Regions from separate parts of the Pantoea sp. X-Soil-TKNS-1280 genome, predicted to be linked through region 4. Evidence: predicted binding sites of a transcription regulator. Region 4 holds the regulator's gene; each other region holds the start of a gene.
The links. Region 4 encodes CRP, which controls carbon source genes, mostly activating them, when cyclic AMP is high. Its sites were predicted from a motif close to ATGTGANNNNNNTCACAT; they were not measured.
Positions count from the first base shown of each region.

Region 1 (4,256 bases), 1.8 Mb from region 4:
CACAATTTCACTGAACTCATGACGATGCGGCGGGAAGGAAGGCTGCGGCAGGCGTTCAGCTACCGCAATCGGCAAAGAGGGTGCCGGGAAATAGTCTTCGCGCGACAATATTAGCGACATGAGGGTCACTCCTAATCACAACATCTGCTGGCGCTCCGTTCTGGGTGCACAGCCAAATTCCCGCCGGAACAAGGTGGAGAAATGGTTGCTGTCACCAAATCCACACTGAAAGGCGATATCCGTAATGCGCAAATCGCTGTGCCGTAACAGGTGGCGCGCCTGTAGCAAGCGCAACCGGTTCAGGTAGCGTTGCGGCGTATTCCCGGTTTGTTGCTTCATCTGACGATGCAGGGTGCGCAGCGACAGTGAAAATTGGTCAGCAAGTGCCTCCCAGAGAATCTCTTCACTGTAGTGCTCATTCAGCCAGTCAAGCAACCGATGCAATCGGGCTTCCTGATCCTGGGCTTCATCGTTGTGACCCGCCTCGCGCAACAACACCAACAGTTGCAGGAACAACTGTTCCTGACGTGCCTGCTTCTCCAGTGACCAGACACCTGGCGGATTCATCTGCGTAACAATCTGCAAGGCCTGGCCCATCACCTTGTGGTTAATCCGCCAGTGTGACGCGTAATTGCCATCCTCCTCGCGCGGCAGCAAAGCTTGCAGACCGGAGAGAAAGCGGAAGGCCGCCGGACTGCGATACAGCACGTTGGTCAGACACAGGTTGTCGGTTTGCTCATAAAGATGGCGATCGTGATCGCGAATGAAACACACACAACCGGCACACAGCGCCTGCGGCTGACCATTGAACACATGAATGCCGGAACCCTGTTCTACCAGCACAATTTCGTGGAAATCATGGTGATGTTCAGGAAACGCCTGCTGCGGCACGCGCGGCTCGATGGCGATGGCGTAATCCCCGGCAGGGAAAAAATCTGCGCTGTGTAAAACGGTCATGGCTCGCCTCTCATTATTAACAAAACCGTAACCGAGTCTACTCAGGCGGCTGCCACCTTACCTTGAATTTTCAACCTGCCAATGCAGGAAAATGGCTAATTTTTCAAGATCTCGCGTGTTGTTCGGGAAAATGCGGCGAAGGTCACAACCCGGTGCTTGTATGGTTCTGTGAGCTGTCTCACGAACATCTTTGTAACGGTGCCAGCAGCATTGGCGCGCTGGCAGTAAGGGGAAGGTGACCAGACGGCAGGATTTTTACTCTTTACGCATCTCATCACAGGAAGAACTCGCCATGAGTATGCGTAACATTGTTGCCATTGATTTAGGCGCATCCAGCGGGCGCATAATGCTCGCTCAATGGACCTCCGCGTCTCAGCGCATCACGCTGCGGGAAGTGCGCCGTTTTGCTAATCAGCGCGTGCGTCGTGCCGGTTACGACTGCTGGGATCTGGACCATCTGGAGCAGGAGATACGTTGCGGGCTACAACAGCTGGATGAGGAAGGTATCGTGCCGGACAGCATCGGTATCGATACCTGGGGTGTTGACCTGGTGCTGCTGGATGCTGATGGACAGCGGGTCGGCGAGGCAGTGAGCTATCGCGACGCCCGTACCGATGGCCAGATGACGCAGGCAATCAGCGATCTCGGCAAACAGGCCATTTATCAGCGCACCGGCATTCAGTTTCTGCCGTTTAATACCCTGTATCAGCTGCGTGCCCTGCATTTGCAACAGCCAGACTGGCAGGCGCAGGTAGCACATGCGTTGATGATTCCGGACTACCTGCATTTTCAATTGACCGGCAACATGAACTGGGAATACACCAACGCCACGACGACCCAATTGCTGAACATCACCAGTGGCGAATGGGACCCGGATTTACTGGCCTGGGCCGGGGTGGATGCCCGCTGGTTTGGCAAACCCTCCGCACCGGGTAACACCGTCGGTTTTTGGTCCAGTCCCCGTGGACACAGGATTCCGGTGGTTGCGGTCGCCACCCATGACACCGCCAGTGCCGTGCTGGCAACGCCTTTAATGCAGGATGATGCCGCTTATCTTAGCTCTGGTACCTGGTCACTGATGGGGATTGAGAGCCTGCAACCTTGCCTGAGCCGTGCCGCGCTTGACGCCAATATCACCAATGAAGGGGGCGCGGAGGGCTACCGGGTATTGAAAAATATCATGGGCCTGTGGCTGTTGCAGCGGGTGTGCAGTGAACTGCAAATCAGCGATCTGTGTGGATTGATTCAGCAGGCGGCGGATGAACCGGCCTGCCGCGCCCTGATCAACCCCAACGCCAGCCGCTTTATCAATCCCGCCAGTATGGTGCAGGAAATTCAGAACGCCTGTGCGGAACAACATATGCCGGTTCCTCAGTCATCTGCCGCGCTGGCCCGCACCATTTTTGACAGCCTGGCTCTGCTGTATCGCCAGGTCATCAGCGAACTCGGCCAGCTACGTGCGGGACCTTTGCGTCAGCTGCATGTGGTTGGAGGGGGGTGCCAGAACCCGTTGCTCAACCAGCTTTGCGCCGATGCCTGCCAGCTGCCGGTGTTCGCCGGACCGGTGGAAGCCTCGACGCTGGGCAATGTCGGCTGCCAGCTGATCGCTCTCGGTGAGCTGCGAGATGTGGCCGACCTGCGTCGCTGTATCAGCCAAAACTTCCCGTTAGAAAAATTCGAACCGCTTAACAACAGCGCTTTTCGTGCCAGCCAGGCACGTTTTGCCGCGCTGAGCCAACCCGCTAAGGAACTTGCTTATGACAAAGCTGATTGAACAGGCCTTTGACCTGGCGAAACAACGCTACACCGCGATCGGCGTGGATGTGGAACAGGTAATGACGCAACTGGATGGTATCCCGGTGTCGATGCACTGCTGGCAGGGCGATGACGTGCGCGGATTCGAGAACCCGCAAGGTGCTCTGACCGGCGGTATTCAGGCCACCGGCAACTACCCGGGCAAGGCGCGTAATGCTGAGGAGCTGCGCGCTGATCTCGATAAAGCGATGTCGCTGATTCCGGGAGCTAAACGCCTCAACCTGCACGCGATCTATCTGGAAAGCGATAAGCCGGTAGAGCGTGATGCCATCGAACCAGAACATTTCAGCAACTGGGTGGCGTGGGCAAAAAGCAACAAACTGGGGCTGGATTTCAACCCGACCTGTTTCTCACACCCGCTGAGCGCCGACGGTTTTACTCTGGCGCATGCAGATAAGAGCATCCGCCAGTTCTGGATTGATCACTGCAAGGCCAGCCGCCGCATTTCGGCTTCGTTCGGCGAACAGCTGGGTACGGCGTCGGTCATGAACATTTGGGTGCCGGACGGGATGAAAGATCTGACGGTGGATCGGCTGGCACCGCGCCAGAGACTGCTGGCGGCGCTGGATGAGATCATCAGTGAAAAACTTAATCCACAACATCATATCGATGCGGTTGAAAGCAAACTGTTTGGCATCGGTGCTGAGAGTTATACCGTCGGCTCTAACGAGTTCTGTCTCGGATATGCCTGTAGCCGTCAGATCGCGCTGACGCTTGATGCCGGCCACTTTCACCCGACGGAAGTGATCTCCGACAAGATTTCCACCGCCATGCTGTATGTGCCACGCCTGCTGCTGCATGTCAGCCGCCCGGTGCGCTGGGACAGCGACCATGTGGTGCTGCTGGATGACGAAACTCAGGCGATCGCCAATGAAATCGCCCGTCAGAAGTTATTCGATAAGGTCCACATCGGCCTCGACTTTTTTGATGCTTCCATCAACCGCATTGCCGCCTGGGTGATTGGTACGCGCAACGCCAAAAAAGCGCTGCTGCGCGCGCTGCTGGAGCCGACGGAACAGCTGCGCAAACTGGAAAGTGAAGGGGATTACACCGCCCGCCTCGCGCTGCTGGAAGAACAAAAATCACTGCCGTGGCAGGCGGTCTGGGAAGCCTGGTGCCTGCGCCATGACGTACCGGCAGATGCCAGCTGGCTGAGCGATGTCCGCCATTACGAACAACAAATTCTGGCTCAACGTTAAGGGACACACCATGCAAAGTATTCTCACTTCCGCGTTTGTACAGGGAATGGTTAAAGCGACCAGTGATATGTGGCTAAAGGGTTGGGATGAGCGCAACGGCGGTAACGTTAGCCTGCGTCTGTTGCCAGAAGAAGTGCAGCCGTATACTGCGGATTTCTATGCTGAACCTCGTTGTATTGAACTCAGCAAACCTGCACCGGCACTGGCAAATGACTGGTTCCTGGTGACCGGATCCGGCAAGTTTTTCCGCAATGTTCAACTTGATCCCGCCGACAGTCTGGTGCT
Region 1 covers NZ_AP035962.1:2,190,021-2,194,276, reverse strand. Annotated here, with positions in the region: gene rhaR (HTH-type transcriptional activator RhaR) at 1-120, opposite strand, end outside; gene rhaS (HTH-type transcriptional activator RhaS) at 136-957, opposite strand; gene rhaB (rhamnulokinase) at 1,250-2,731, shown strand; gene AC6I8X_RS10235 (L-rhamnose isomerase) at 2,715-3,971, shown strand; gene rhaD (rhamnulose-1-phosphate aldolase) at 3,982-4,256, shown strand, end outside.
Region 1: rhaB (rhamnulokinase) is a predicted target of CRP. The motif match lies at 1,088-1,105, and genes of this name have one in related genera.

Region 2 (4,256 bases), 1.8 Mb from region 4:
GTCCAACGCCGATAACAGCCCGGTAAGCGCAGCATTAAAACCGATGTTTTTCCTGCCCTAAGCCCGTGGCGGCGTGAACTCCCGCGCCGTCACGACCTTACTGAACAATAGCCCGCCAGAGCAGGCCAAATCGCCATTTGTGTATCAACGATTTGCTCTAAATCTTCCCGGCTAGCACCTTCACGGGCGCGCACTGACATTCCCTGGAGCACGCAGGCGAGAAAACTGGCAAGCGTAGTGGTATTGCTACAGGCAGGCAACTCACCCTGCTGCTGACGGGTTGCCAGGAACTGCTGTAACGCGTGTTCCTGCGCATGATGCTGCTGCTCCAGCATGCGTGCTACCTCTTCAGAACCGGCGGAAAGGGCGCTGGAAGTACAAATGAAAAAACAACCGGCCGGTTTGTCACACTCGGTGAAGCAGGCCGCGGTGGCGCGGAAATACGCCTCTATCGCTGACTTAACATCCAGCGCTACATCATTCAGCACGGCATTACGTTGTGCACTAAACCGTTCGATATAACGCTGCATGGCGGCCTTAAACAGGCCTTCTTTGTTTTCGAACTCAGCGTAGAGCGTGGGGGCTTTCGCACCTGTAGCGCTCACTAAATCCGCCAGCGAGGTGCCTTCATAACCGTGTGCCCAGAACAGCATCAACGCTTTATCCAGCGCATCATCGCGATCAAAGACTTTGGGTCTGCCACGACTTTTGCGGATCACCGGTTCACTTATCTGGCTCATACATCCTCACAACGGCGAAAACATATCATTAAATTACCGATCATTAAATTAATATGCAAGGGCAGCGGGTAAAGTGATGTCCACACTTTGCCCGTTTGTGCTTTTGATCGGAAAAACCGCCTGATCCGTCAAGTGTAGATCGACGCCAAAGCCCATACTCACGCCACTCCCATTAAAATAACGAGCGTTAATAAAATAGTTGACGCGCATACGGCTTTGGATTTAGCATTTACTTAACGGTTGTTAATTTAATGGCGACTGACCCTAATTTCATCTGCAAAGAGAGACAAATCATGAAAAGCATTAAACTGACCCTGGCCGCTGTGGCCCTGTCATCAATCGCGTTTGGAACCATGGCTGCTGATCTGGTGAGCGAAGCGCCAGTGAATCAACAACAAATTGGCGTGGTTAGTGCATCAGGTAGCACGGATTTGACATCGCTGGAGAATCAACTGGCGGAGAAGGCGAGTGCTGCCGGAGCAAAGTCTTTCCGCATCACTTCGACCTCTGGCAACAACAACCTGCATGGCACCGCAGAACTCTATAAATAAGAAGGGGCTGGCTTCAGATCACAGCGTATCTGAAGCCCTTTTTCGACTATCCGTTCGAACGCAACTGCGGATAGCGACGGAAGATGTAGATGCACCAGAACAATGCGACCAGACCAATTAATCCACCCACATTACCCACATCCGCCATGCTTAAATGCAGGCTGACCTGGTTCCCCAGCAGCGCCCCGGCACCAATGCCGATGTTATAAATGCCGGACATCAGCGACATTGCCACATCGGTCGCGTCCGGTGCCAGCGACAATACCCGCACCTGCATCGCCAGCCCGATCATCATCATGGCCATACCCCAGAAGATACAGAGCGTAGCAATGGCTGCCGGACGCACGGCGGCAAAGATCAACAAACCCATGCTCAAGGTAATCACGGCGATGGCCGCAATCAGCAGGGCTGAGGGATATTTATTGCCGAGGGTACTGAACAGCACGCTACCGATAATCCCCGCAGAGCCGAACAGTAGCAGTAACAAGGTGGTGAAGTTCTCCCCGGAATTCGCCACCACTTGCATAAAGGGTTCGATATAGCTGTAGGCGGTGTAATGGGCGGTCACCACCACTGTCACCAGCACATACATACTGACCAGCGCCGGTCGGCGAAACAGCATCGGTACGCTGCTGAGCGATCCGGTGTGTTCGCTTGGCAGACGCGGCAGAATACGCACCAGTAACACCAGCAGCACCAGAGCAGACAAACCAATCATGCCAAAGGTGGTGCGCCAGCCCAGATACTGACCTACGACGCGGCCAATCGGCACACCCAGGACCATCGCCAGCGCGGTGCCGGTTGCCAGCATACTCAGCGCCTGGGTCTTTTTACCCGCCGGAGCAACGCGTATCGCCAGCGACGCGGTAATTGACCAGAACACCGCATGGGCGAGGGCGATACCGATACGGGAGAGCACCAGTGAGGTGAAATCCCAGGCCACAGACGAAAGCACATGACTGGCGATAAACAGCACGAACAGAATCGATAGCAGCAGGCGGCGTTCAATATTGCGTGTCAGCAACATCAGCGGCAGCGATAACAGCGCCACTACCCAGGCATAGATGGTCAGCATGATGCCGACATCAGCCGTTTTCATCGAGTAACTGGCGGCGATATCTGACAATAAGCCGACCGGCACAAATTCGGTGGTATTAAAGACAAAAGCGGCAATGGCCAGCAGCACGACTCGTAGCCAGGCCGTTTTACGGGAGACGGTTGTTGATTGCATTAATTTCAGATCAGTCAGCAGCAAATGAAGGGCTAAAGACACCCATGTAAAGTGACATCCATCACAATTTATGCCTATTGTGATGGATTAAAACGCGGAGGGAAACCTTCTAAGCGCGTTTTATTGCTGAATATTTTTTATCGCCAACGCTAAAGTCAATAGCCTGAGGTTATCAACCGCGTTTGCGTGCCGGCATCATGCGCAACAGCGTGTTGTCTTTGAATACGTAATGGTGCAGTAATGCTGCGGCTGCATGCAGGCCGATTAACCAGTAACCGAGTGGAGCGAGGGTCTCATGCCAGCTGATCAGGCTATCGGCGAGATCAAAATTCGGGGTTGCACTGACGGGCATCACCACGCCAAATAATTGCCAGGGACGTCCATTCAGATACTTCGAGGTTACTCCCAAAATCGGCAATACCAGAAACAACGCGTACAGCAGAAGATGCATCAGGTGGGCTAAACCCTGTTGCCAGCGTGGCGGGGGTGGCAGGATATTGGGTGAAGCGTGACGATGGCGTAACACACCACGCGCCAGCATCAGTACCCATACTGATACACCGCAGCTATAGTGCGTCATTATCATCAGATTGCGCGCCCATGAACCACGCGGAACCAGACCGCGCAGTTCAATGGTGGTATAGGCAATAGCGATCAACAGCACTGTTAACCAGTGCAGGGCGATTTGTGACTTCGCGAATTTTTCCCGCATCAACGATCCAACCTGAAGCCAGTTTTAGTGTCTCTAACATAGCGAAATGCCGCAGGAAAACTTAACAAAACGGCGCACCGCTGCGACGGGATCCAGGCCGGGATTATCAGAGTCACACCAGGTGTTTTAGCGCCACGTTATTCTGAGTCGTCAGGTTTTTTTTTACCAAAACCGGACAGCAATGTTCGCAGCCCATGGCGCTGGGGAAAAATTTTCGCGCCTGTTGAATTGCGGCGTTCGCGGTATAAAAAGTTCCAAGAAAACGCCGTGCCGAGTCAGGTGGAAGGAAGGGACAGCCGGTGGCATGAACCACGTGATTGTCATTATAACCTGCGTGCTTATCGACATAATAATAGAGTCCCATCTGACTTCCTCGTTGCTGTGAAAAAAAAAGTCTAACAATAGTTGGAATAGAACAAATTATAGCTAGCAATTGATATTTTGTTTTGATTGGGACTAAAGGTTTATCAGGAAGTGTTTTTCGCGTGGGAAAACGGGGCGCAATGACCCCGTTATAAAGATGCAGGCTACTACAGTTTACGGCACTGCAAACGCCAGCCGACCAGCAAAGCCAGCACCAGCAGCATGCTGATAAACAGCGTGACGCCGCTCCAGCCAAAGCTATGCCAGAACACGCCACCTAAGGTACCGGCGACACTGGAACCCGCGTAGTAACTGAAGAGATAGAGGGATGATGCCTGGCCTTTTGCACGACGGGCGCGCGGACCAATCCAGCCGCTGGCAACCGAGTGAGCGGCAAAGAAACCTGCGGTAAACAGCATCATACCGGGCAGGATAATCCACAGCGTATTGAATGCTGTCAGTAATAATCCGCACAGCATGATGGCGGTAGCAGCAATCATCACCGGACCGCGTCCAAAGCGACTGGTCATGGCACCGGCTTTAGGCGAACTCCAGGAGCCAGTCAGATAGACCACAGAAAGCAATCCCACCACTGCCTGGCTGAGAAACCACGGGGCACTTAACAGGCGGTAGCCAATGTAGTTGAACAGGGTGACAAA
Region 2 covers NZ_AP035962.1:2,184,954-2,189,209, reverse strand. Annotated here, with positions in the region: gene rhaM (L-rhamnose mutarotase) at 1-61, shown strand, start outside; gene AC6I8X_RS10220 (TetR/AcrR family transcriptional regulator) at 90-740, opposite strand; gene bhsA (multiple stress resistance protein BhsA) at 1,034-1,291, shown strand; gene AC6I8X_RS10210 (sugar transporter) at 1,338-2,522, opposite strand; gene cybB (cytochrome b561) at 2,695-3,234, opposite strand; gene AC6I8X_RS10200 (hypothetical protein) at 3,347-3,598, opposite strand; gene ynfM (multidrug efflux MFS transporter YnfM/SxtP(Kp)) at 3,765-4,256, opposite strand, start outside.
Region 2: AC6I8X_RS10210 (sugar transporter) is a predicted target of CRP. The motif match lies at 2,572-2,589, and genes of this name have one in related genera.

Region 3 (4,256 bases), 790 kb from region 4:
GGCGTTTCACAGCCTGCGCTGACCAAGGCGATCCAGGAGCTGGAGTTATCACTCGGCGCGCGTTTATTTGAGCGGCGGCATCAGGGGGTAACGCTAACCGATATCGGTGATAACTTTTTCCGTCATGCCAGCCTGGTGCTGGAGGAGCTGCGCGTGGCGCAGGAAGATATTCAGCAGCGGCTGGGTCTGGCGGGCGGCAGGGTGAACATTGGTGTCGGTGGCAGCATTGCGCGCACCGTGATGCCGCAGGTGATTAACCATTTTCACCGTGAATATCCACTGGTGAAAGTGCGTATCGTGGAAGGACAGCTGGTGGCGATGGTGCACGAGCTGCGTCAGGGCGCGCTGGATTTCACCATCAATACTTACGATCAAAGCCACCTCGACCAGGAGCTGACTTACGAAAGGTTGATGGAGCGTGATTACCAGGTGGTGGTACGTAAAGGGCATCCGATGGCCCATGCGCGCTCGCTGGCGGAATTGCAGCATTGTGACTGGACCATGCCAACGCCGCAGGGAAGTTATTATCGTCTGCTGCACGATATGTTCGGTGAGCGTGGCATGGCACCGAAAATCGTGGTCACCTGCGAAACCTTTATGGCCTGTACCAGCCTGGTGGCAAAGACCGATTTTGTCAGCATCATCTCACGTGATGTGATTGAAGATCCGACACACGGCGGCCAACTGCTGGCGCTGGAGCTGGACGATCCGCTGCCCAAAGCAACCTTCTATCTGATTCAACGCAAGGACACCGCGCTGACGCCGATGAGCGCCTATATGGCGCAGCTGTTCCGCCGCTATTGTCAACAAAGGTAAGAGTGCGGCCCGGCTCGCGTCCTGTTTTCCTGCCACGCACTACACTTGGCATCGGGCGTTCATTGTGGAGAACAGACCATGCAAATTACCCCTTATTTGTTTTATGACGGCCGCTGCGAAGAGGCCATCGCATTTTACCTTGCGGCTACTGACGGCGAATTGCTGTTTAAAATGACCTTTGGCGATATGCCGGAGAGCGAATCAATGGAGGGTTGCCCGTCAGGTATGACGTTTCCCCCGGAGCACATCATGCATGCGCATCTGCGCATCGGACAGGGCGAAATCATGCTGAGCGACGGCAACCGCGAGACGCATTACAGCGGGTTTGCGGTGAGCCTTTCCACCCCGGATGAGGTACAGGGCAAACGCTGGTTTGATGCGTTGTCGGCAGGAGGACAGGTGACGAAAAACTGGGAGCCAACGTTCTGGGCGAACGGCTTTGGCATGTTTACTGATAAGTTCGGCGTGCCCTGGATGGTGAATGCATACAAACCAAGGGTTTAGCCAGCGTTATCAACCCGTAGCGGCGCGATTTATCGCGCAATTCCGTGTGCTGTGCCGGAAAACATTGCGCGATAAATCGCGCCGCTACGGGAGATGTACTGACTTAGAAGTTGTAGCCTACGACCAGGTAGTAACCCCAGCCGGTAGATTTCACTTCAAACGGACCGTTGCCGAAGTTCAGCTCCTGGCCATCCGCCCATTGCCCGCCGTTATGGAACCAACGCGCCACGGTTGAAACGTGCCAGTGGTCATAATTCAGCGACAGGATATGGCTGGAGGCAATTGAGTTGCTGGTACGTGATGGTCCGGTCTCGTCGCGCAGATCAGAACCCCAGTCAAAGTTGGTGAAACCGATGTAGCTCAGCTTACCGCCCCACAGGTCGGTAATCGGCACAAAGTATTTCACTTTGAAGCGATAGCCATCCCAGCTGTTTTCGTTCGCCGCACCGTAGTTCTGCCACTGGTATTTGGCGTACACGTTCAGCGACAGACCAACGTCAGAGTGGGTGTCGATATCGGTACCCAGACCCATATACCAGGTGTTCTGACGCTGTGACGCGTTACGACCCATGTCATAGATGTAGTTGTTGGCGAAGTACCACTCTTTAAACGGACCAAAAGCCAGGCTGGTGCCGGTCAGTTTATCGATAGAGAAACGTGGCTCAATTTCCATGAACATCGGCGAACCGTGGTCGAAAATGCCGTTGGCATTGCTGTTGCCCAGACCGAAGAAGTTGGTCAGGTCGAGGTAGCCGTAGAAATCAAACCAGTCCTTTTTCGCAAAGGCTTCGTATTCCAGATACACGTCGTTATTAAACTGTGGTCCGAAACGGGTGTGGTAACTGCCCACTACGTTAACGCTCTGATGCCACCAATCTGAAAGGTATTGCGGGTTGCTGTCTGCCGCTTGTGTCGCGCCGGTCCAGCTGCTGGCCAGTAAGGCCCCTGCTATCAATGCTTTATATTTCATTATTGTTAACCACATGCTCGTGATCGCGATAAAAGTGCACGATCGGTGTCAGTCGATCCCAGGGGTGGGCGGTAAATTGTTTTAGCCGGTCTGAGCCGCCGGTTTCTAAAGCTCGCGTAGGGTGCCTGTATCAGTCGGATAGAAAATAGATTTTGATCACGTTTGTCAAAAAGTGTTGCAATTCCATTCACCAAAAATGTGAGTTATGTCACATTATTGTCATGAAACGAACGGAACCCCGCAACCGTTTACGTTGTCGTGAACTGCCGCAAAATGCTTATGGAGGAATCGGATGTAGCGGCGCGATTTATCGCGCATCTTTTTGCATGGAGGGGCGGCTACCCAAAAAAACAGCGCGATAAATCGCGCCGCTACGGGAAGGATAGGAGGTTAAGGTAAGGTTACGCGCACCTGCAAGCCGCAGATCTTGCCCTGCGGACTCAGGCAGTTCGACAGCGCCACCTGCATACGATGTTTTTGCGCCACGCTGCGCACAATCGACAGACCCAGGCCGCTGCCCTGTGCCTGCACATCGGGTGAGCGGGTGAAGCGGTCAAACGCGCGTTCGATAAAGGCTTCCGGCATGCCGGGACCGTTATCGACGATATCCACCACGGTATGGTTGCCGACGCGATGCAGCAACACATCCACCAGGCTGCCTTCGGGGGTGTGCAGCATGGCATTGCCGATCAGGTTATCGAACAGGCTGCGTAAATCGGAGCGGCTGGCCTGAAGGCGATAATGGGTGGTGCCATTAAAGCCGATATCGATACCACGTTTGTCCGCCACCACCATCAACTGTTCGATGCTCTCTTTCAGCAGGTCTTCCAGCTCGATATTCTCAACCGTCACCACCACTGACTGATCTTCCTGGCGTGAGATATTCAGCAGCTGCGTCACCAGATGGCGCGTGCGCGTAACACCCGCTTCCAGCTGATCAAACTGGCGACTAGCCTCACCCGGCTGGATATGCTGACGCAGGTTTTCCAGTTGCAGCGTCACCGCCGTCACCGGGGTACGCAGCTCATGCGCAGCATCTTCGAGGAACTGACGCTGTGACGACCAGGCAGCACGCAGTTTATCGAGCAGAGAATTGTAGGCATCGACCAGCGGCAGGATCTCGTCTGGCAGGCCATCCGGCGGTACGCTGTCGGGATGCAGCATCTCCTGTGCGGCAATCTGACGGGAGGCGACACGTAAATCACGCGTAATGGCGCGCACCACCAGCCAGATCACCAACAGGGAGAGCGGCATCATTAAAATCAGCGGAATAATCGCCGACATGGCGCGCTTCACCATCACGCTTTTCATATAGCCGATGTTGTAGAGCACCTGAATATTGGCGATATCGCTGCCCGGTTCGCCAGGACGGTTGAACACCCGCCAGTTGCAATCTTCACAATCGCCGATTTTTACATCGTTCCAGCCCTTTTTATTTTGCAACGGCGCGCGCAGCTCCGGCCATGAACTGGCACGCAGCTCGTTATTGGCATCCCACAGTTGCACCACGTAGGCGCTTTTCAGTTTGTCGGCGTTGAGCATCAGCGGCATCAGCGCCGGAATGCGTTTGCTGCTGGCCCAGGCATCGGCAATTTTCGCCAGCTGATCGTCTTTCATCGTACCGATCATGTCGCCGTAGCAGCTGTAAAAATAAGAGGTCACGCCGCCGATCATCGCTAAATGCATCAGCAGCAAAGTAGTGAGCAGTTTATTACGCAGCGAGCGCATAAAAGTGAAGGGTTTCATATTGCAGGAACTCGCCAGCCAAGACCGCGCACGTTGCGAATCACTTCGTTATCCAGCTTACGACGCATGCCATGAATCAATACATCAACGGCGTTGCTGGTCACTTCTTCACCCCAGCCGTAGATGCGGTTTTCCAGTTGTTCGCGCGAAAGAATCGCCCCCGGGCGCTCCAGCAACGCATAGAGCAGGGCATATTCACGTGCGGTAAGTTGCTCACGCT
Region 3 covers NZ_AP035962.1:443,813-448,068, forward strand. Annotated here, with positions in the region: gene AC6I8X_RS02005 (LysR family transcriptional regulator) at 1-816, shown strand, start outside; gene yjdN (VOC family metalloprotein YjdN) at 895-1,320, shown strand; gene AC6I8X_RS02015 (nucleoside-specific channel-forming protein Tsx) at 1,424-2,290, opposite strand; gene AC6I8X_RS02020 (sensor histidine kinase) at 2,681-4,036, opposite strand; gene AC6I8X_RS02025 (response regulator) at 4,033-4,256, opposite strand, start outside.
Region 3: AC6I8X_RS02015 (nucleoside-specific channel-forming protein Tsx) is a predicted target of CRP. The motif match lies at 2,487-2,504, and genes of this name have one in related genera.

Region 4 (4,256 bases):
CGTCGTCAGCAGTTTGTCGCGGCGCTGAAAGCGCTGGATAGCAAGTTTGATCTGTTCAGTGACATCCGTGGCAAAGGCCTGCTGATTGGTGCAGCGCTGAAGCCGCAGCACGCCAGCAAAGCACGCGATATCCTGCATGCCGCTGCGGCGGAAGGTTTGATGATCCTGACAGCCGGTACCGATGTGATCCGTTTTGTCCCGTCGCTGGTGATTGAGCCGACCGATATCGAAGAAGGGATGGCGCGCTTTGCCGTGGCGGTAGAGAAGGTACTGGCGGCGTAATTCAGTTTTTCACCCGCAAGCCCATCAGCCAGCGACCATGATGCGGTCGCTGGCTCCACGCCAGTGAAGAGATGGTGTGCATCACATTAAGATGTTGCAGAATCCGCTTCACATGCTGCTCAACAATGGTCACCGCACCCTCATTAATATTTTCTGGCGCTTCCAGCACGTTACTGTCGTTGCCCGGCCCGTCATATTCCAGCCGCTGCTGACAACGCTGCAACGCGATTTCGCAGGATTGCAGATACTTCTCGGCGAGCTTTGGCGTCAGCATGGTGTGCTCGCGCGCCAGAATCGTCATGGCGTTGATGTGTTCGACAATAAACTGGCTGTGCGTCACCCATAAGCGCATATCTTTCAGATACTGCGGGTTAAAACCCGGTTCGGTCATCGCCTGATTGAGCGAGTTAAACATGGCGTTGTGTGCCTGGTTAACCTTAATGCGCTGGTACGCCAGCTTCTCCGGCGACTGCTCCGGCCCGAGCAGCAGCTGCAACGCTTCCTGGTCAGCCTCCAGCGCGTCATGTGCGTTCTTACGGAGCAAGCCGCTCTGCCACTGTGGCCACAGCCAAATCATGCCGCCAAAGGCAATCAGGCATCCCATCAGCGTATCCATCATGCGCGGCAGCAGGAACTGCGCACCGTTGAGCGACAGCAGCTGAAGCGAGTACACCGCCGTTACCGTAAAGCCAATCATTGACCAGCCATAATATTTACGCGTCACCAGATAGCTGGCGAGGGTGATCGCCAGCATAAACAGCAGGGTGATGGATTCCGGCACGGCAAAGCGCAGCGAGGCAGCCGCGATCAATAACCCGGCGAAGGTGCCGAGGGCACGGTGCTGGATACGTACGCGAGTGGCGCTGTAGCCGTTCTGGCTGACGAACATGGTGGTCATCAGAATCCAGTAGGGTTTGGGGATGTTAAAGAACAACGCCAGCGCGCTGCCAAACATCAGCATTACGGCAAAACGCGCTGCGGTGCGTAACGCCGGGGACTTTAGCGACAGGTAACTGCGCAGTGCCGGAAAAAACGGCAAACGTCGCTGGCGGTCGGCCATCAGGTCACGGGTATAAAGAGGTTTCTGCGTGCGCAGGACGCGGGCAATCCGGCTGAAGTGGTACAGGCAAAAATTTCCGACCGGATTATCCGGGTGCTGGCGCGCAATCTTTTCCAGCGCCCCGAGCTGCTTCTCCATATGAAAGCGCTCCGGCAACTGGTGATAGAGGATAGCATCGGCCAACAGTCGCAGCCGCGCCGATATGGTCTTCGCATTCCAGCGGATCACCGCTTCAGCATGGCTCTGCTCCACCAGTTTTTGCACTTCTTCAGGCTGATGCAGGCTGACCGAGATGTGTTCCTGGAGATCGAGTGCCACCTGGAAGGCACGCGTCAGACGTTTATGGCTGTTGTTTCGGCTGGCAGACAACATATGCATCTGCTGATAACAGGTGGTGATCAGATCGACCGCTTTTTGCTGCCGTGCCAGCAGCGGAGGCAGGGCTTTTTCCGGGTCGGTCAGCTGCGTTAGCAGGGTGTATTTGGCATCGCAATAATCTGCCAGTTCGCGATACAGCAGGCTGAGAGTTTCGCGCATCGGCTGTTCTTTCCACAGCCAGAACCAAAGCCAGTTAAACAGCCCGTACCATAGCGTCCCGCCGATATACAGCAGCGGTGGCACCCAAATGGGCATCCGCCCCGCCAGGCTTAGCGTGAAGATGGCGGCGATAAGGGTGCCGGGCAGCAAACGGCCATGTAGCGGGCTGATTTCGCCAGTGACGCCCACCAGTAGCGGCAGAGCCAGCATAATCAATGGCAGAGGAACGTGGTAATCCGTCAGCCATTGAATCAGAAAACTGCCGGTAGCAAACAGGGAACCGCCAACAATCAGGCGTTTAAAGAAACGTTTATGGGGCGTATCCAGGCCTGCGATATTGCAGCAGGCGGGAACCAGCGAGAACAGCAGCCCTTTTTGCAGGTCACCAAACAGCCAGCCGAGAGCCACGGGCAGGCAAAGCACCAGCGTTTGCCGCAGGGCGTAATTAACTTCGGGATGATAGATGATTCGACGCCACATCAGCTCATCGCAGACAAAAACGGCGCGATGTGACCATCACGCCGTGGGTGAGAAGGAATTAGCGGGTGCCGTAAACGACGATGGTTTTACCATGTGCGGAGATCAGGTTTTGATCTTCCAGCATTTTCAGAATACGGCCAACTGTCTCGCGTGAGCAGCCAACGATCTGACCAATTTCCTGACGGGTGATTTTGATCTGCATCCCGTCCGGGTGGGTCATGGCATCAGGCTGTTTGGCCAGATTGAGCAGCGTCTGCGCAATGCGACCGGTCACATCAAGGAAGGCAAGGTTGCCGACTTTTTCTGATGTCACCTGCAGGCGACGTGCCATCTGCGCCGAAAGACGCATTAAAATATCCGGGTTTACCTGAATCAGCTGACGGAATTTTTTGTAGGAAATTTCAGCCACTTCGCAGGCAGTTTTTGCTCGTACCCAGGCACTGCGTTCCTGACCTTCTTCAAACAGGCCAAGCTCGCCGATGAAATCCCCCTGATTGAGGTAGGAGAGAATCATCTCTTTGCCTTCTTCATCTTTAATCAGTACCGCAACGGCACCTTTCACGATGTAGTAGAGCGTTTCCGCTTTTTCACCCTGGTGAATCAGGGTGCTTTTGGATGGATATTTGTGAATATGGCAATGGGACAGGAACCATTCGAGTGTAGGGTCTGTTTGCGGTTTGCCGAGAACCATTCGCTATTATCCTCTGTTGTAATCGTGCCCAAAACACAGGGGGCAATTTTCCCTGTCAGGCGGTGAAATCGTAGAGCGCTTCCAGTAAAGGAAATTATTCGGGTGGACTCTTAAGCCAGGCTTCTGATTCTTCCCGCCTTCGTCTATTACGACGAAAATATTTTCAGCTCTGTTTGTAGCACAGCTTTTGCTAGCTGTCTTCTGTTGTCTCGCTTCAGCAAAAGGGCGATTAGTCTGGATTGCTGTTTCTCAGGTGAAAGCGTACTCTGGCGGCAAATCAGCCGATTCAGGAGAAAGAATAATGCAGGCACGGGTCAAATGGGTGGAAGGGCTTACCTTTCTCGGAGAATCCTCATCGGGTCATCAGGTATTAATGGATGGGAACTCGGGTGATAAAGCGCCGAGCCCGATGGAGATGGTGCTGATGGCGGCGGGGGGGTGCAGCGCGATTGACGTGGTGTCTATCCTGCAAAAAGGGCGCAATGAAGTGACCGATTGCGAGGTGAAACTCACCTCTGAACGTCGTGAAGAAGCGCCACGGATTTTTACACACATCAATCTGCATTTTATTGTCAGCGGCAAAGCGCTGGGCGATAAAGCGGTGGCGCGTGCGGTGGATTTGTCGGCAGAGAAATATTGTTCGGTGGCGATCATGCTGGGCAAAGGGGTAGAAATTACCCACAGCTATGAGGTGATTGAGCTATAGCACGAACGTAGCGGCGCGATTTATCGCGCGGATTTTTTCGTGCAGCATGCACGGTCAGGCGATTTATCGCGCGGATTATTCCGATATCGCGCACTGGAATTGCGCGATAAATCGCGCCGCTACATTATTCAATCCGTTTACCTTCAATCAGCCGCTGCACCAGCGGTGTCATAATCAACTCCATCGCCAGCCCCATTTTGCCACCCGGCACCACCAGGGTGTTCATATGCGAGATAAAGGAATCCTGAATCATCGCCAGCAGGTAAGGAAAGGCAATGCCTTCCAGCCCACGAAAATGGATCACCACAAAGCTTTCATCCAGCGACGGTATCTCACGTGCGGCAAACGGATTTGAGGTATCAACGGTGGGTACGCGCTGGAAGTTAATATGGGTGCGCGAGAACTGTGGCGTGATGAAGTTGATGTAATCCTCCATCGAACGTACCACCGAATCCATCACCGCTTCGCGTGAATGGCCGCGTTCGCTGGTGTCGCGAATC
Region 4 covers NZ_AP035962.1:3,962,804-3,967,059, reverse strand. Annotated here, with positions in the region: gene argD (bifunctional acetylornithine/succinyldiaminopimelate transaminase) at 1-282, shown strand, start outside; gene AC6I8X_RS18535 (YccS/YhfK family putative transporter) at 284-2,359, opposite strand; gene crp (cAMP-activated global transcriptional regulator CRP) at 2,418-3,050, opposite strand; gene AC6I8X_RS18525 (OsmC family protein) at 3,352-3,756, shown strand; gene AC6I8X_RS18520 (phosphoribulokinase) at 3,881-4,256, opposite strand, start outside.